Peribacillus sp. FSL E2-0218: one gene and its partner. The protein of the gene in region 1 interacts with the protein of each later gene in a pairwise test. Links are inferred from orthologs where the notes say so. Each region holds a gene or a part of one and is shown on either strand. Other genes may lie near its edges. The genes, in order: MHI53_RS15900 and ndk.

What was found.
Region 2: the proteins of MHI53_RS15900 (region 1) and ndk interact in binary tests that used the Escherichia coli proteins (3 or more experiments, as listed by UniProt). The link is inferred for Peribacillus sp. FSL E2-0218 from one-to-one orthologs.

What each region holds. Positions count from the first base shown.
Region 1 is NZ_CP150304.1:3,301,268-3,317,712, reverse strand. Bases 11,507-14,490 are described here. They hold MHI53_RS15900 (5-formyltetrahydrofolate cyclo-ligase), read left to right. Parts: upstream 11,507-12,704; coding sequence 12,705-13,277; downstream 13,278-14,490. Other genes in these bases: MHI53_RS15890 (rhomboid family intramembrane serine protease), read left to right, coding at 13,667-14,490; MHI53_RS15895 (hypothetical protein), read left to right, coding at 13,353-13,541; rpmG (50S ribosomal protein L33), read left to right, coding at 12,439-12,588; MHI53_RS15910 (hypothetical protein), read left to right, coding at 11,714-12,322. Outside these bases: MHI53_RS15965 (superoxide dismutase), read left to right, coding at 1-144; MHI53_RS15960 (IS1182 family transposase), read right to left, coding at 303-1,661; MHI53_RS15955 (MFS transporter), read left to right, coding at 2,225-3,445; MHI53_RS15950 (penicillin-binding protein 2), read left to right, coding at 3,619-5,796; MHI53_RS15945 (PstS family phosphate ABC transporter substrate-binding protein), read left to right, coding at 6,006-6,968; phosphate ABC transporter permease subunit PstC, read left to right, coding at 7,108-8,007; phosphate ABC transporter permease PstA, read left to right, coding at 8,011-8,889; phosphate ABC transporter ATP-binding protein PstB, read left to right, coding at 8,907-9,734; phosphate signaling complex protein PhoU, read left to right, coding at 9,753-10,406; MHI53_RS15920 (hypothetical protein), read right to left, coding at 10,460-10,906; MHI53_RS15915 (hypothetical protein), read right to left, coding at 10,893-11,291; more of MHI53_RS15890, read left to right, coding at 14,491-15,205; MHI53_RS15885 (hypothetical protein), read right to left, coding at 15,200-16,057; MHI53_RS15880 (YqgQ family protein), read left to right, coding at 16,284-16,445. UniProt on the Escherichia coli protein: Involved in the removal of 5-formyltetrahydrofolate.
Region 2 is NZ_CP150304.1:3,111,386-3,114,141, reverse strand. The notes cover bases 37-2,756. They hold ndk (nucleoside-diphosphate kinase), read left to right. Parts: upstream 37-1,033; coding sequence 1,034-1,480; downstream 1,481-2,756. Other genes in these bases: aroC (chorismate synthase), read left to right, coding at 2,661-2,756; MHI53_RS14915 (protein-glutamate O-methyltransferase CheR), read left to right, coding at 1,632-2,405; hepT (heptaprenyl diphosphate synthase component II), read left to right, coding at 37-937. In the rest of the region: more of hepT, read left to right, coding at 1-36. UniProt on the Escherichia coli protein: Major role in the synthesis of nucleoside triphosphates other than ATP. The ATP gamma phosphate is transferred to the NDP beta phosphate via a ping-pong mechanism, using a phosphorylated active-site intermediate.

The DNA of each region.
Region 1 (16,445 bases):
GGCAAAACGCCACTTCTTGGATTGGACGTTTGGGAACATGCTTACTACCTAAACTACCAAAACCGCCGTCCTGAATACATCAATTCTTTCTGGAATGTTGTAAACTGGGATGAAGTATCAAAACGCTACAACGCTGCTAAATAAGCAGTCGGAATTAAAAAAAGACAGGATCCCCTTACGTGGGATCCTGTCTCAGTTTGTAGACAAAAGGGGTTCGGAATTAAAAAATTCCGAACCCCTTTTGAAATTCCTTTGAAATTTTGACCAAAGGTTACGAGATTTGGGCTCTTCGAGCCACTATGTTAAGCCATTTTAGGACCTTGCCATGTCCAAGTGGCCATCTTCTTTAAATTCATGGCAGCGAAAGTAAGCATCGCCTGCATCGACAATTTTTTAAGTCCCCTTAAAGTAGTCCAACGCATACCATGCTTTTCTTTTGCATCTGCGAATACACGCTCAATCGTTTCTTTGCGTTTCGCATATATAGGTTTTACCTCTTGATGATGACGCAGATGATCTGCTTCTTCCACATATGCTTGCCAGATATGCCGTGTCACTACTTTTTGATGGTCTTTGCTTTCCGTACACCGTGATAAAAATGAGCATGTTGCACAAATTTGTTTTGGCGATTTGTATTCGCGATAGCCCTCTTTATTTGTTGTTGAGTACTTTAAAGTTTCTCCCGAAGGGCAAAGGTAACAATCAAAGTGTTCATCGTAAACATAGTCATGTTTGCGAAAGAATCCTTCTTTTGTACGAGGACGTGTATAGGGTAAAGCAGGTGTGATTTCTTTGTTAAATAGGTAGCTTGTAATCGCTGGTGTTTTATAAGCTGCATCTGCGGCAACTGCTTCTGGTTTTCCAACTTTCTCAATCACTTGCTCAACAAGTGGCTCCAAAATATGACTGTCATGTGTATTACCAGGTGTTACAATCGTTCCCAATACAAAACCGTTGCCGTCTGCGGCCGCATGGAATGAATAGGCAAACTGTTTTGTTCGTTCATCTTTCACATAGTAGCCACTCTCAGGATCCGTAGTACTTTCTTTAATTGCTTTGGTTTCTTCCTTATCAAATTTATCTGGTGGAAAAGGCTTCTTTCCGTGGTTTTCACGATCTTGATTGATTTCTTCTTGAAGACGTCCTTGATACGCTCGTGTTTCTTTACGAACGATTTTCTTTTCAAATTTCCGTTTATTCGCACTGGCTTTCACATGTGTGGAATCCACGAAAACGTGTTCTACACTTATTACCTTTTTATTAGCAGCTGTCATTAAAATGCGACAGAAAATCTGTTCAAACAGGTCTGTATCTTTAAAGCGTCGCTCATAATTTTTTCCGAACGTAGAGAAATGAGGCACTTTATCATGGAAACCATAGCCTAAGAACCAACGATAAGCCATATTGGTTTCAACTTCTTCAATCGTTTTACGCATGGAACGAATACCGAAGGTATATTGAATGAAAGTCAGTTTAACTAAAATAACTGGATCAATACTTGGGCGTCCTACCTCTGAGTACATATCTTTCACCAAGTCATAAATGAAAGTGAAGTCAATGGCAGCCTCCATTTTACGAACCAAATGGTTCGGTGGCACCAGTTGATCTAAAGTAATCATTTCAAGTTGATCTCGCTGAATAGAATCATGTTTAGAAAGCATCCTCATCACCTCAAGTTTTAATCCTTCAATTTTAAAACAAAAATGACTCCAGTCAAAAGTGTTCTATCTAAAAGGTAAGACAAAGTTGATTGGAGCGGGTGTTCGAGACTCCTGCGGGAAAAGCGCGTCTAGGGGAGACCCCGCAGGCAAAGCCGAGGAGGCTCCCCGACCGCCCGCGGAAAGCGAGTGCCTGGAGTGGAAATCAACGTCTAAATTGTACAGGCCATAAAAATAGACAAACTCGATTTTTATCGAGTTTGTCTACAGTCTGAGACAGGATCCCCTTACGTGGGATCCTGTCTTTTTTTGTGTTTTCTTCTCTTAGCTGAAATCACCAGAACCGCTCCACTCGCGAGTAAACCCCAAAAATTCGTTTTGCCAATCGAAGAGTTTTCTTTGCACTGTTTTGGATGGGAAGAGCGAAAAGGAAAACAGTATAAGGGCAACTACTTCTCTGTCGTCGCCTTCGTCTTGCCAATCGAAGAGTTTTCTTTACTTTTTTTTTACATAAATCCCCTTGTTTTTTCAAACACTAGAGTGGAATTTAAAGGAGAGTTAAAACAATGGGTATTTTAGAGAGATGGTTGGGTGAAGCGGGAGGGAAGAAGGATCTGCACCTGCTTTTGTTTATCGGCGGACTGTACAGCCTGAGTATTGCTTTGTCCAATACATTCGTTAATGTGTACTTGTGGAAACAATCCGGTCAAATTGTTGATATTGCTGTATATAATCTAACCGTGGTGCTTTTTCAACCGCTGACGTTTGTTTTTGCCGGCAGGCTGGCGAAGAAAGTGGATCGAATCATTGTATTGCGTCTTGGTGTTATCTTCTTGGCCCTGTTTTATTTATCTGTCCTTTTGGTCGGGACGAGAGCCACGGATTTCATTTGGCTTCTTGGTGCATTGATCGGGATAGGGTATGGGTTTTATTGGCTGGCGTATAATGTCTTGACTTTCGAGATTACCGAGCCGGAGACGAGGGATTTCTTCAATGGTTTTCTGGGGATTTTATCTTCTCTTGGAGGAATGATTGGTCCGATTCTTTCAGGGTTCATCATTTCGAGGCTTGAAAAATTCACGGGGTATTCCATTGTATTCGGATTATCATTGCTTTTGTTTTCCGTTGCCGTTTTTCTTAGCTTTTCGTTAAAAAGGCGTCCTGCTCATGGGAAATACTTTTTCCTAAGGATTTTGAAAGAGCGAAAAAACAATCGGAATTGGCTGCTGATCACTCGCGCCCACTTTTTTCAAGGGCTGCGAGAGGGTACTTTCATGTTCATCATTTCAATTATCGTTTACATCCAGACGGATAGTGAACTTGCTTTGGGGAGCTATGGTTTATTGAATTCCGCCATATCATTCGTTGCGTATTTTCTCGCTTCTCGGTATATAAAACAACCGATGCGAAAAAAAGCGATCTTTATCGGCGGAATCCTGTTATATGCGGGGATTTTGCTGATCGCATTTGATGTTACCTTCGGAAAGCTTCTCATTTATGGGGCAATTGTGGCGACCGCCTATCCGATCCTGCTCGTCCCATACATATCCTTGACCTATGACATCATAGGCCGGGCATGGCAAGCTGCGGACATGAGGATAGAATATATTGTCGTCCGGGAGCTATTCGTCCATTTTGGAAGGATCGTATCCATTTTAGGGTTCATTTTATCCGTCCTGTTTTTTGACTTGAAGCAAGTCCTGCCGATTTATTTGTTGATCGTGGGGGCAGGGCATACGATGATATATTGGTTTGTGCGGAAAATCGATATCAACGACCAAGATTGAGAAAGGGGCCCAAAGAGGCCTCTTTTCCATGAAGCATGAGCCGTAAGTCACATTTTGTCGAAAGTGGGTCAGATGTTTAATATTTCTAGAACACTAAGGTAGAAAAAAATAAGAATGTTCTATAGAATAGTAAAGGACCATTATGACTATGTAAAAAGGATGTGTGGCTTAGTGTGAATAAAAAGAAAAAGAAAAAGACGCATGTGCCTTTCAGATTGAATATTCTTTTCTTTTTAGTGTTTGTTTTGTTTTCCGCTCTCATTTTACGCTTAGGTGTCGTGCAGATTGTGTATGGCGATGATTACCGGCGTGAGATTGAAAGAACAGAGGAAGTGACCGTGAATAATTCGGTGCCCCGTGGGAAAATGTATGACCGAAATCTGAAATTGATGGTCGACAACCAACCACTGGATGCAATTACATATACACGAAAGCAAGGTACGAAACCAGCAGAAATGGTGGAAACCGCCGAGAAACTTGCGAAGTTGATCGAAAAAGATACGGATAAAGTGACTGAGCGCGATAAGAAGGATTTTTGGATAATGAATAATCCAAAGCTGGCGGAGAAAAAGGTTACCGATAAAGAGAGAAAGAAAGTCGAAGAGGGTGAGCTGAAAGAGAGTGATTTGTACAAGCTTCAGCTCGACCGGATTACGGGGGATGAAATAAAACTTTCCGATAAGGATATGGAAACCCTCGCTATTTACAGGGAATTTGCCAGCGGATATGCACTTACGCCGCAGATTGTGAAAAACAAGAAAGTATCGAAGGAAGAATTCGCCAGGGTGAGTGAAAACCTCGATTCGCTGCCTGGTGTGGATATATCGACGGATTGGGATCGTTTTTATACGTATAATAAGACACTCAAATCGGTATTAGGTAAAGTATCTTCTTCCGAAGAAGGTTTGCCGAGTGAAAGTCTCAATTATTATCTGGCGCGTGATTACAGCCGGAATGACCGTGTAGGAAAGAGTTATATCGAGCTTCAATATGAGGACATCCTCCAAGGGCAGAAAGCGAAAGTAAGGAACGTGACCGACAAATCGGGAAATGTCGTCGACTCCGAGGTGGTTTCTGAGGGTCAGCGCGGAAAAGATCTTATCTTGACGGTTGATATGGATTTACAGCTGGCAACCGAGGAAATCATTGAAAAGCAATTGATTGCCAAGAAAAAATTGGGGAACACGAAGTTTCTCGATAGGGCGTTCGTCGTGATGATGGATCCTGATACAGGGGAAGTCCTGACGATGGCGGGCAAGAAAATTGAGAAGGATCCGAAGACCGGTAAATCCTCCATAGAAGACTTCGCCTTAGGCAATATCACGACTTCCTATACGATGGGTTCTGCCGTGAAAGGTGCCACCGTCTTAACGGGATACAAGCAGGGAGCGATCCAGCCGGGCACCGTCTTTTATGATACGAAATTGAAGATCAAGGGTACAAAGGCTAAAGGATCGTACAGTAATTTCGGGAACATCAATGATTTGACGGCGTTGAAGGTGTCTTCAAACGTTTATATGTTCAGGACGGCGATCAATATCGCCGGTGCCCACTATGTGCCGAATGAGCCATTGAATATCAGTTCAAGCGCCTTTTCGACGATGCGTAATTCATTCTCACAGTTTGGCTTGGGTGTGCGCACGGGAATCGACCTTCCAAATGAAATGGGCGGGTTCAAAGGCTCGGAAACATCACCAGGTAAGCTGCTTGACCTTGCTATCGGGCAGTATGATACGTACACACCGATGCAGCTTGTTCAATACGTTTCCTCCATTGCCAATGGCGGAAACCGTATGAAGCCACATATGGTCAAGGAAATCCGTGATCCGGTCGATAATAATGAGGAATTGGGACCTGTCGCCGAAGACGTTTCTCCGACGGTCATGAATCGCCTGGATATGAAAGAAGACTGGATCAAGCGCGTACAAAGCGGTTTCGAGAAGGTTTCAATGGAACAAGGCGGGACAGCTTATAGGTTCTTCGGGAATAAACCGTACACAGTCGCTGCTAAAACAGGGACGGCTGAAGCGTTCTATGATGGACCGGACCGCGAGAAGTTCAGTGAGCCTCAAGATACGATGAACATCACGATGGTGGGCTATGCACCTGCTAAAAATCCTGAAGTTGCATTTGCGGTCGTCGTACCGTGGGCATATCAGGGCCATACGGGTCATGACATGAGTAAAGAAATTGGTAGGGATATCATGGACACGTATTTCAAACTGAAAAAAGAACGGGCTAAGAAGGAAACGAATAAAGATGCAGAAAAATCGACTGATTTGAAAGTGGAGAATGGAAAAGACGTACAAAAGGATCAGGCAGAGGTCAGAAAAAGCCAGAAAAATGAATGAATGAAGTCAAAACACGTTTTCGGATAAACCGAAGACGTGTTTTTTTTTTCTATTTTGCCCATTATCAATGCGAATCCGGCATCTTTACAATTAACACACAATAATTTACTGAATATTTACAATCCCTTCAAACGGGGTTTACAGACTAAAAGTATGATTTGGTTGTAGGACAAAATATTCATATAAAAAATTCTTAGGGGGACTTACAAATGAGACGTTTCAAAGGTGTGGCGATGACTGTAGTGATGGGCGGAGTAATTGCAGTGGCTGCGGGTTGTGGATCTGATGATGCTAAGACAAGCGGCAGTGAAGCAAAAGGGTCAAGCCAGCTGCAAGGGGAAGTGATCACGGATGGTTCTTCTACGGTCTTTCCGATCATGGAGGCAGTGGCAGAAGAATATATGAGTGCCCAGCCTGATGTCAAAGTTTCCGTTGGATCATCAGGAACTGGCGGCGGTTTTAAGAAATTCATCGCCGGTGAGACGGATTTAAGTAATGCCTCACGTCCGGTCAAAGAAGAAGAAAGTGCAATGCTTGATGATAAGGGAATTAAATATACAGAATTGAAACTGGCATTTGACGGCATTTCAATCGTCGTCAATAAAGATAATGACTTCATTGATTCACTTACGGTTGAAGAATTGCAAAAGCTGTGGGTTGATGATGGCAAGGTGAAGATGTGGTCGGATATTCGCCCTGAATGGCCGAAGGAAGAAATTAAATTCTACTCCCCGGGAACAGATTCGGGCACATACGATTATTTCAATGAAGTGATCCTGGAAGAAAAACCGATGGTGGAGAATGCGACGCTATCCGAAGACGATAACGTCCTTGTACAAGGCGTGGAAGGTGATAAGAATGCGATCGGATTCTTCGGATTTGCCTACTATGCTGAAAATAAAGATAAGCTGAAGATCATTTCCATCGATAACGGAAAAGGCGCTGTAGAGCCAACTCATGAAACGATTAAAAGCGGGGAGTATGCACCATTGTCCCGTCCGCTTTACACATATGTCGCCAACAAGTCTGTAGCGGAAAAAGAACAAGTGGCCGACTATACAGAATTCGTCATTGAAAATGCAGGGGAACTTTCCGAAGAGGTGGGGTATATAAGCCTTCCGGAAGAGGAGTACCAGAAAGATCTTGATAAATTGAAGGAACTGAAAAAATAATTGATATTACAGGCTATCAAAAATCCCGCCTTGGCAAGGTGAAGGCGGGGGCAACGGCTTGTAAATCCAAATATTGCGGGTCTGAAATGGAGGATGCAAGTTGGAACTGAGAAAAACAGAAACCTATTCTGTACAACAAATGATCCTGGAAAAGAAAAGCAAGAAAAAAATAAATGTAGAAAAAATCATACCGAAGCTCTTGTTCCTTATGGCGGCCATTTCCGTTTTCACTACAATCGGGATTATCCTGACGCTCATATTTGAAACATTCATCTTTTTTGACAGGGTTTCGATCGTCGAATTTTTCACGGAAAGCAAGTGGCTCCCATTTGCATCTGTTCCTTCATTTGGAATCATGCCCCTTGTCGTTGGGACGTTGAAGATTACGGTGATAGCTGCGGTGGTTGCCGTTCCGATAGGGCTTGCAACAGCCATTTTCTTGAGTGAATATGCATCTGAGAAAACACGGAGGATCATCAAGCCGATATTAGAAGTTTTAGCCGGGATTCCGACTATCGTTTACGGCTTCTTTGCCTTAACTTTTGTAACACCGGTTTTGCGGGATCTATTTCCTTCCCTTGACATGTTCAATGCCTTAAGTCCCGGGATCGTTGTAGGAATCATGATCATGCCGATGGTGGCCTCTTTGTCAGAAGATGCCCTTGTTTCAGTACCAAAGTCGATTCGCGAAGGTGCGTATGCGCTTGGTGCAACGAAACTTGAAACGACCATTAAAGTGGTATTGCCGGCGGCCATATCCGGAATTGTCGCATCCATCGTGCTTGGCTTATCCAGGGCGATCGGCGAGACCATGATCGTGAGTGTGGCAGGGGGCTCGACCCCGAGCATGAATATGGATGTCACTTCATCGATTCAAACGATGACCGCCTATATCGTACAGGTCAGTTCAGGGGATGCAGGGTATGGGACAACGATTTACTACAGCATCTATGCGGTGGGAATGACACTGTTCGTCTTTACGCTTGTTATGAATTTACTGGCGCAGTTCATCTCTCGCAGATTCAGGGAGGAATATTAAGACATGAAGCTGATAAATAAAAGTCATGTTGCAAAAAAGATGCCCGTAAGGCTGGCGGTCAACACGATATGTAAAGGATTGTTTTTCTTGGCAACACTGGTTGGCCTTATCGTATTGGCCATCTTATTTTATCGGATATTCACTCAAGGAATTGGCCATTTGAATGGGGATTTCCTGCAGAATTTCGCTTCGAGGAAGCCAGAGGAAGCTGGGATAAAAGCGGCCTTGATCGGGTCGATCTGGTTGATGGCCGTCGTTGCGCCCGTTTCGCTTATGCTTGGTGTAGGGACGGCCATTTATTTAGAGGAATATGCGAGGAAGAATTGGATCACCACTTTCATCAAAGTGAACATCTCCAATTTGGCAGGGGTTCCGTCGATCGTGTTCGGATTGCTTGGCTTAACGGTTTTCGTCCGGGCTCTAGCATTGGATCGGTCCGTATTGGCGGCAGGCTTGACGATGAGTCTCCTCGTCCTTCCCGTTATCATCGTGGCTGCCCAGGAGGCGATACGTGCCGTCCCGCGTGATTTAAGGGAAGCTTCCTTTGGGATGGGAGCAACAAAATGGCAGACGATACGTAAAGTTGTCCTGCCAGCTGCCATACCTGGCATATTGACGGGCGGAATACTTGCTTTATCAAGGGCAATCGGAGAAACGGCTCCATTGGTTGTGGTAGGTATCCCACTGTTCATCGCCTTTTTGCCGCAAACGGTGCTGGATACATTTACCGTGCTCCCGATGCAAATTTATAATTGGACATCTCGTCCACAGGAGGAATTCCAGCAGGTCGCTGCCGCAGGAATCATCGTATTGCTCATCTTGTTGATTTTTATGAACTCAGTCGCGGTCCTGATTCGAAATAAATTCCAGAAAAGATACTGAACGAGGAGGAAGGTAGAATGAATATGACCTTAACGAGAGAAAAAGAGTCAACAGCCATCGCGACGGATGCTGTACAACCCGCCGCCTTACCGGAAAAGGTATATGAAACGTCCGATCTCAATTTATGGTATGGGGAAAACCACGCTTTGAAAAATATTAACCTTGATATGCATCAAAATGAAGTGACAGCCATCATCGGGCCTTCTGGATGCGGAAAATCCACCTATATCAAAACATTGAATAGAATGATCGAATTGGTACCGGATGTCAAAACGACAGGTCAGATCAAATACCGGAACAGAAATATCCTGGATCAGTCATACAGGGTTGAAGATTTACGGACACAGGTGGGCATGGTCTTTCAAAAACCTAATCCGTTTCCTAAATCCATATACGATAATGTGGTCTACGGACCAAGAACCCATGGCATCAAAAACAAAAAGATACTGGATGAAATCGTTGAAAAGAGTTTAAAAGGGGCAGCCATTTGGAATGAAGTGAAAGACCGGCTGCACGAAAATGCCTACGGACTTTCAGGTGGACAGCAGCAGCGCCTTTGCATTGCCAGGTGTTTGGCAATCGAACCGGATGTCATTTTAATGGATGAACCGACTTCTGCCCTTGATCCGATTTCCACCCTGAAGATAGAAGAATTGGTCCAGGAACTGAAAAAGGACTTCAGCATCATCATCGTCACCCATAACATGCAGCAAGCGGCGCGTATTTCCGATAGAACGGCCTTCTTCTTAAACGGGGAAGTCGTAGAGTACGCCAATACCGACACCATTTTCTCCAATCCGGATGATAAAAGAACGGAAGACTACATTACAGGGCGCTTCGGTTAACGAGAAAGGGTGATAATCATGATCGTTCGTGAAAATTTTGAACTTCAATTGAAAGAGCTTCAAGAAAAAGTGGTCGATTTGGCCAACCTAGCTTCGGATGCCATTTCAAAATCATTCGCTGCGCTGGAAAATAGGGATGCAGAAGCGGCATTGGAAGTCATTGAAGATGATACGAAAGCGGATTTACTGGAAGAGGAAATCAATGATTTTGCGATTTTGCTGATTGCTAAGCAGCAGCCTGTTGCCATTGATCTAAGAAGGATCATTGCGGCCATAAAAATTGCCTCCGACATTGAAAGGATGGCAGACTTTGGCGTCAATATCGCCAAGGCGGCAATCCGTATCGGCGATCAGGAGTTCATCCTCCCTTTGACACCGCTGCAACAGATGTATGATATCACGCTAAAGATGATCGAACTCTCGATAGAAGCATTCGAGAAGGAAGATGTCGTGTTATCCAGGGAAATTATCGAAATGGATGAAGAAGTCGATCGTTTTTATGGAGAAATGATTCGCAGCCTTCTCCGGCTTTCTGATGAAAAGAACCTTCAGCAGGTCACGCAGCTCTCATTCATTGCCCGCTATTTGGAAAGGACTGCGGATCACACGACCAATATCGCCGAAAATATTTATTTCCTTGTAAGAGGTAGATACATCGGCAGAAATGACTGATCCAATCCGCAAGTGAAAAAAGAGGCTTTGGAAAAAGCCTCTTTTATTATTGATTAATGAGATAAAGTATTGGCCAATTGCCGATAAGACATCGTATTCGTGACCACGAACTCACCGATTTGAATTTTTTTCGAGAAGCCATGCTCGTTCATGTAAGCCTCAAACTCAGATGCATCATCGATGATCTTTTTCTCGAAAAGCCGCTTGGCAATTTCAGTTGTGGTCATATTCGATTTGACTTTTATGGTATAGGAGACGATAGCCGATTCCTCCGCATTCGGAGAATGATCGGTCTCCTTTGACGGCTGGACAGTTTGCTTCGCTTCTTCATGGGGAAGCGAGACAACGAATCCGTCATTCTCGAGCATTTCCTTCGCTTCCTCAATGGTCACATTGGTTTCTTTCAATAATCCGGTTCCATAGTAACAGCCGGCAAAGATGCAAGTCGTGAAGATGATTCCGGTGGAAATGCCCTGCAGTCTTGCCTTAAACATCTTCATTTCCCCGCATTCTATGCTGTTCGATGACCGATAGGGTTTGTTCCTCGGTTAAGGAGGATTGTTTAGCGATTTGGGCCAAAGAAAGCCCCTGCCCGTATAGGGATAGAACTTGGCTCTTTAGAATCTCATGAATCGCTTCGGAATTCCTGGAAGTGACCGTTGGCTGTGTAATTTGGGCTTTTACGGCAGGAAGGGGATCACCCTCGATGACGAATTCCTCTTCAAGGATCTTCACTTTCTTTTTTAATTGATAGATATCCTGCATATAGGTTATCGTCATCTGTTCTAAATCTTCTTCTAATTTGGCCACCTTATCTTTGCTGAAAAACGAAAGGATAAGAAGGATGACGGCCAACGAGAAGAGAAGGATGATAAGGGTTTCCATGTTTTCACCTCAGAAGATAATTTTCGACATATACTTATATTTTACACATATTTTAAAAAAAATGGAGATTTTCATATTTTTTATATCCTGTACAGGGGTAGCACCCGCCATTTTTTTGCCTGTCTTGTTTTAAAATCATGTCGAAACGTATCAAGAACCTAGCCATGAAAAAAAAATGGCCATGAAAACGGGCATAAAACCTTTGCTAGATAACTTGCATAAAATTCGACAAAATGTGTTTATTGTCCATCAGCTCAATCAGTGCTAACATGAAGGTAGAATAAATCGAAAAACGAATATTTTGAATATTTAGACTCATTGAACCCATAAGGAAATGGTGTGCAGATCCAAGCGTGGATTCTTTCACTGTCAGCGCCTAACGATAAGCTGTTTAACAATAGAGAAGAAGAAGGGATGATTATATGAATTCGTTATACGCATATATGCCGCAGGGTAACCAAGATCTGTATCGTAAGGGGTTAAAGGCTGGTTTATGGATGGATGAGAGTTTTGATTGGTATCCTGAGGAAGATATGATGAGTCATCCGAATGGGGAGATACGGACACTGCTACAAACGTTTACACAAGGCCAGGTGACCTTTTCGAAGTTCACGATCAGGAATACCTCATTCGAGACGAAGCGGCCAAAAGTATTTTTTCACTATGAAAACGCTTTCGAAAAGCAGGCAGTGGCTTTTTACAGCCCCAATGAACGGGCCATATTACATGTAGCACCCCGTTCCATTGCCTTATTAGGCGGTCTCGTAAAAGGGAAAAGCATCTCTCAATATTGCATTCAAGGCAAGGGAAGCCTTTATCAGGAGGGGTGTTTCAAATCATTGAAAGAAGGGCTGCTTGCTTACTCACCGCTTGCGAAAGGGGAAGTGACCAGCATGTTCACGTTGGAGACGGAGATTCTGCCGAAGGAATGTGTCGAAGCGGTGGCCTGGGCGATTCATGCTGAAACGAAGGAGGAAGCCAAAGTCATCAATAATCAGCTTCTACTTACAATGCAAAACGTTACGAATTGAAATGGATAAAAGTTAATGTGCGATTTCCCAAAAAACATACTAGCAATTCACATGGAATAATGCTATTATAGAAAAGTCCTATGTGAAAAAGTCAATATGTTTGGAGGGAAATACACATGCGCGTGAATATTACATTAGCTTGCACTGAATGTGGAGACCGTAACTATATTTCTAAAAAAAATAAACGTAACAATCCAGACCGTCTTGAGCTTAAAAAGTACTGCTCAAGAGAAAAACGCAGCACGACTCACCGTGAAACAAAGTAAGCAACAGGATTTTTCCTGTTGTTTTTTTTATGCTTTTTTTTACGTTCTTACCGACGTTCTGTAAACGAACTGCTATTATGGAATAATAAAGCAGCAGAGCAAAGGAGTGGGTAACGATGAAAGATAACAAGAAAAGGCTTCGACAGGAAGTGAAATCCCTCTTGATGGGGCTGACCGATGGGGAACATGAAGAAGGATCGAACAGGATAGCTGAAAACTTATTTTCGTTGGAAGAATGGAAAAAGGCAAAAACGATCGGCATCACGATTTCCATCCATCCCGAAGTGCCAACAGAACGGATCATCGAACAAGCGTGGAGTGAAGGCAAGGAAGTGGCGGTACCAAAATGTGAGCCCGATAAAAAGACGTTGCAATTCAAAAAAATATCCTCCTTCAAAGAGCTGGAGTCTGTATATCATGGGCTGCTTGAACCTGTAGCCGAAACAGCCAAGGTGACGAAAAGCGAAATGGATGTAGTGATCGTCCCCGGCCTCGCTTTTACGAAAGAGGGGTTTCGCCTCGGCTTCGGGGGCGGCTATTATGACCGGTACCTTCCCGGCTTCAAAGGAACCACGATGGCCCTTGCATACGAAATTCAGCTTGTGGATGAGCTCCCGATAGAGATGCATGATATGGCAGTCGATAAGCTCATTACCCCATCCAAGGTCCTGCAAACGTCCGTCCAATAGAAGATGTTTGATTTTTATCACTTTTAGCTCATAAAAATCCTCTCCTGTATCACACTAATGATAGGAGGGATTGCTATGCTTCGATCCATTATTCACATCTTCTTGGTTGGTTTAGCGGTGTATGCCGGTTATAAAAACCGGTACCGCTTGGTCAATGCGGCGCTATCCAATGGCTTCCTGAGAAGATTTTTAGTGACCAAATCCTTGAGCATGCCAATGTTCAGGGACAAAATGATGCAAAGCATGTTCAGTCAAACCAAATGAAAATGCCTGCATTTCTTAAAAAGGAACCTCATCAAGGTTCCTTTTTTTACTTTTTTCATGATATCGTCTATAGTTTTAAGTAACAAAATCAGAAGCTTGAGATCGATTGGAAAGTGGGGAAGGCATTGGGATTTAAAGAGGATTATTTGTTTTGGGGAACTATAAGGGAGTTGTCGGCCCATTATGATTATCGAATGATTACCGTCACGGAAAACCATCAGGAGATTTGGCTTGAAAGCGATACGAATAAGGAATTCCCTGTCATCAGGCTGATCCGGCATGATTTGGATTGGGCAAACTGGCTGAAGCGTGATATCGAACGGACTCTGCAGAATGGGGAAAGAATCAGGCAGAAATTATACAAAAAACCAATAAACATATTAAGCATCTATGTGAGTAAATTTACGCCTGTCGATGATCATGATTTCAGTTTGCAGGCTGCCTCCTATAAAAAAACGAAGGTGGACACATTCATTCTCACTTCTGAAGCATTTCAACAGTCGCTTCAGAACCTTGAGCATGTCTTGAAAAAATCACTTTCCGTTCAGGTTCTTCAAGAAGATGAAATAGATGAAGAAAAAGTACTTGCCTTAAAGAAGGACGCCATCTCCGAGTCAGTCAAAAAGGCCAAGGCAGAGCAGAAAGTGTTTCAAAATGCCAATAAGCCTTTCTTTACATATATATTCATGGCGATTCAGATAGCTGTGTTCATCTTGATGGAGTTCAATGGGGGCAGCACCAATTCCAAGACGTTGATCGAGTTCGGGGCAAAATCCTCACCATTGATCATGCAGGGGGAGTGGTGGAGGTTCCTTAGCCCGATGATCGTGCATATTGGCTTCCTTCATTTGCTGATGAACACTTTTTCCCTGTATTTAATTGGTGCTGAAGTAGAAAGGATTTACGGCAATGCCAGGTTCCTTTTCATTTATGTATTCGCTGGCTTTGCCGGGACGCTAGGCAGTTTCATCATGACCCCGAACCTATCGGCTGGCGCAAGCGGAGCGATTTTCGGCTGTTTCGGAGCACTGCTGTACTTTGGAATCGTCTACCCGAAGTTATTCATGCGCTCGATGGGATCGTCGGTCATCGTCTTGATCATCATTAACCTGATATATGGTTTTTCGGTTTCAGGCATTGACAACGCAGGACATATCGGAGGTTTGATTGGTGGCTTCCTTGCTGCTGGAGTGGTCCATCTTCCAAAAAACAAACACATTTTGCGGCAGTTGGTTTTTTTAATGGGAACGGTGATTTTGACTTATACTCTGCTCCAGTACGGCTTCCATCATCAAAACAGCTCGGCCGTCAATGATAACACGATGGCGCTGCTTGCCCAAAAATATATCGATGATGAAAAGGAAGCGAAAGCGGAAGAAATGCTGAACGATTATGTAAGTGACAACCCGGATGCACCTTTTTCGCTATTCATGCTCGGAAATTTAGCCTTTGAAAAAAAAGACATTGACAAAGCCAAGGATTATTACGAAAAATCAATCGCGGTGAATCCGGATTTACATCAAGCGCATTACAACCTTGCCTTGGTCGATATGAATCTTGGAGCATACGATCAGGCTAAGGAGCAAGCAGAAAAGGCGATTGAGCTTGCTCCGGACAATAAGTCATATGCCAAACTGCTGAAGAAGATCGAAACCCAACTATAAATCTTGGCGCAGCATGATGGGGGTACCGTCTTTCAGTGTAAACAAGACAAGTAATTCACGTTGATTCTTCGCCATAAGCAATAGGGGGATGGTGCTGCCTTGTGCATTAACGGTGGAACCATCCTCTTTCTTTATTCCTAATACATAACCTTTATAAAGGCCCTCCCAAAGCCTGCCAACAATTTCTTCCCGTTTGAATGGAGGGAATGCGGAAAGCCATTGGTTTTTTTTGTCAGGGAGGTCGGTCAATGAGATGATGTTATATTGATCCAAGTTAATGTGATACGCTTGACTGGCTTTTTCCAAGCCGCTTTGAACCGTTTGCTCGGTCAAGCTATCCAGGGTTTTTTTCCATTCAATCTGTTCTTCCGAAAGCGGACGGTGGAAATATTGAAAGGAAGGTGTCGTTATGGCATATATTTTATCTTTACTGAGCTGCTGAGCACTGGTGAAAATGGTTTCACTTGGATGAACCTCTGCATAATGAAAAGTGACGGCATCATAACGTCCGCTTTCACTTTCTTTCGCCTTCGCTTTTTGGGAGAGTTCTTGTTTATTTTGCCGCCAATTCTTTAAAGCTCCTGTCAATTTTCCATTGGTATATAAAAGGGATACGTCTTGACGCAGGTAGGCAGGCCGGTCCAATGCGGAACTCACCCTCCAAGTGATCGTATAGCTGGACCCCCCGTTTTCCTTTGGCATAAGATGTGTGGAAGCATGTTCAAAATGGAGCGAGGAATCGATGGGAAAAAAAATGATGGTTTCCTCTGCCCGCTCATTATTTGAAAAATAAAGGATGACAAAAATCGTAGTCAAGAGTAATAAAACGGTATACTTCAATTGTAATTTCATTTTTCCCCTCCATGATGCAAGCCTTTACGGGATGCATCGTCTGTCTGAAATATGAAAAATCGAAACAATTTTAGATTAGGCGTTCACTAGCCTTGTATTCCATCATATGAATGGAGTTGGACATGTATGAGGGGGAGCGGGAAATTATCAAATGAGGAAATGAACGCTTGTTACAAAACGGTGGATTCGATATACTTTCTTATAGAAAAGAGTAAAGAGGCTTATTATGAAAACATATTATGATCTTCAACAATATTTGAAAAGATTTGGTACATTTATTTATATGGGCGATCGTGTCGCCGAGCTTGAAATGATGGAGACCGAAATCAGGGAAATCCATCGGATGCAGATGATGGATACGAAAGATTATCAAATGGCAATCCTGTTA
Region 2 (2,756 bases), 190 kb from region 1 along the record:
TTTGAATGCAGATTTGCAATCAATAGAAAAAGAATTGGAAGACGCTATTGAAGCGGATTCCACTGTTTTAAGGGAAGCCTCCCTGCATTTGCTGCAATCCGGCGGAAAGCGGATCCGTCCGGTATTCGTCCTATTGGGCGCCAAGTTTGGCGATTATGATATTCACATCGTCAAGCATGTTGCGGCGACATTGGAACTGATTCACACGGCTTCGCTTGTGCATGATGATGTTGTGGATGATGCAGATTTGCGCCGGGGATCTGCAACCATCAAATCAAAATGGGATAATCGTGTCGCCATGTATACAGGCGACTTCATTTTTGCACGTGCACTGGAAATGATGTCAGTGATCGAGTCACCCCTTGCGCACCAAATTCTCGCGGATACGATGGTCGAACTATGCCTTGGGGAAATAGAACAAATTAAAGATAAATACAATTTCGAACAAAATTGGCGGATATACTTCAGGAGAATCAAACGAAAAACGGCATTGCTCATCGCTTCCAGCTGCCAATTGGGGGCGATTTCAGCGGGTGTTGATGAAAAGATCCATCAAAAGCTATTTAAATTCGGATATTATGTCGGGATGTCTTATCAAATCACCGATGATATATTGGACTTTACGGCTTCGGAGGAAGAACTTGGAAAACCAGCTGGAAGTGATTTGATCCAGGGAAACATCACATTGCCCGTCTTGATTGCTATGGAAGATCCAAAACTGAAGAAGCTTATCGAAACGGTTCGTGAGGATACGCCTAAAGAAGAAATGACCGCTATCATACAAGCGATAAAATCTTCCGGTGCCATCGAACAGGCAGCGAAGGTCGGTGACCTGTATTTGGAAAAGGCTTTTACTGAATTGAAAGGCTTGCCAGCCATAAAAGCGAGAAAAACATTATCCGATATCGCGAAAAACATCGGAAAACGAAAGTTTTAATACTTGCAGTTGCGAAACTGCTCAAACAATGGTAATATTCTAAAAGGATTGCCTTATATAGGCAAATAACAATGATACATATTAGGAGTGACAATAATGGAAAGAACATTTTTAATGGTTAAGCCTGACGGCGTTCAACGCAATCTAATCGGTGAAATCGTTTCCCGTTTTGAAAAAAAAGGCTTCCTGCTTGCAGGGGCAAAATTGATGCTCATTTCTCAGGAATTGGCTGAGCAGCATTATGGCGAGCATAAAGAACGTCCTTTCTTTGGCGAATTAGTGGACTTCATCACTTCAGGTCCTGTCTTCGCAATGGTTTGGGAAGGTGAAAATGTAATCGCGACTGCACGTCAAATGATGGGTGCCACTAACCCTAAAGATGCCGCTGCTGCAACCATTCGCGGTGATTTCGCCGTAACTGTCGGCAAGAATATCATTCACGGATCTGATTCAGCTGAAAGCGCTGTACGCGAAATCGGTTTATTCTTCAAAGAAGAAGAACTTGTTGAGTATTCTAAACTTGTCAACGAGTGGGTTTATTAATCAATAGATTCAAATGAATGTTAAAGCGGATTTCATCGCCCTCATGCGACGGAATCCGCTTTTTTATTTTGGGCCTTTAAAGAAAAAATGCCATTCTCCGATATATATAGAAGAACTATTTAAAATAAATATGTGCAAGGGAGTCGTGGGGATGCCTCAAGAATATGAAGCGTTTATTCGGAATATCAAGATGCTGACAGGTATCGATTTGGCATTATACAAGGAAGGGCAAATGAAAAGGCGACTGACATCTTTATACGAAAAAAGAGGATATCATTCATTCGGTGCATACTATAAAGACATCCAAGCCAATCCCGGCGTTTTAAACGAGTTTTTGGATAGGATGACCATCAATGTTTCTGAATTTTATAGAAATGCGAAAAGATGGGAAGTGTTGGAGCATAAAATCCTTCCTGGCTTATTGGAAAGCAAAAAAAAATTGAAAATCTGGAGTGCGGCCTGTTCAACGGGTGAGGAACCTTATACGATAGCGATGATTCTAGCAAATCTCGTCCCGCTTGGCCAAATAGAGATTCTGGCAACGGATTTGGATGTAAATGTCTTGGCACGGGCGAAATTGGGGATGTATCCGGAAAGGTCCTTAAATGAAGTTCCAGAAGAAATAAAAAGGAAGTACTTTAAAAAAGAAGAGGATTTTTATCGGGTCTCGGATGAAATCAAAAAGAGGGTCACATTCAAACGGCACAATCTTCTTTCGGATCGCTTTGAGCAGGGATTCGATTTAGTCGTTTGCCGTAATGTGTTGATATACTTCACTGAAGAAGCCAAAAATCTATTGTATGAGAAGTTCAGTGCATCGCTGATTGGAGGGGGGGTATTTTTTGTCGGAAGTACGGAGCAAATATTCACCCCTGGAAAATATCAATTTGAAACGATTGACACATTTTTTTATCAAAAAAAGTGAATACTTATCCATAAGGGACTGATCGTGCATTCGCATTCAGTCTCTTTTCGCATGTTCTAATATGCCCAATGGTGTTGCGGGCCAAGATCAGAGTGATTAAACTATATCGAAAATGTTGGAGAAGATGTAAAATAAAATGAATAATGAATAAATTCAACGTGCAAAAAGGTTTTTAGGTTTACATATACCCACATTGAATAAAATTGTGGTATATTGATACATATACACTTTAAAGTGCTAAAAGGGGGCTGGAAGATGAGATACTTAACAGCGGGAGAATCACATGGTCCGCAGCTAACGACAATTATTGAGGGATTACCGGCTGGAATGCCGATTACGAATGAAGATATC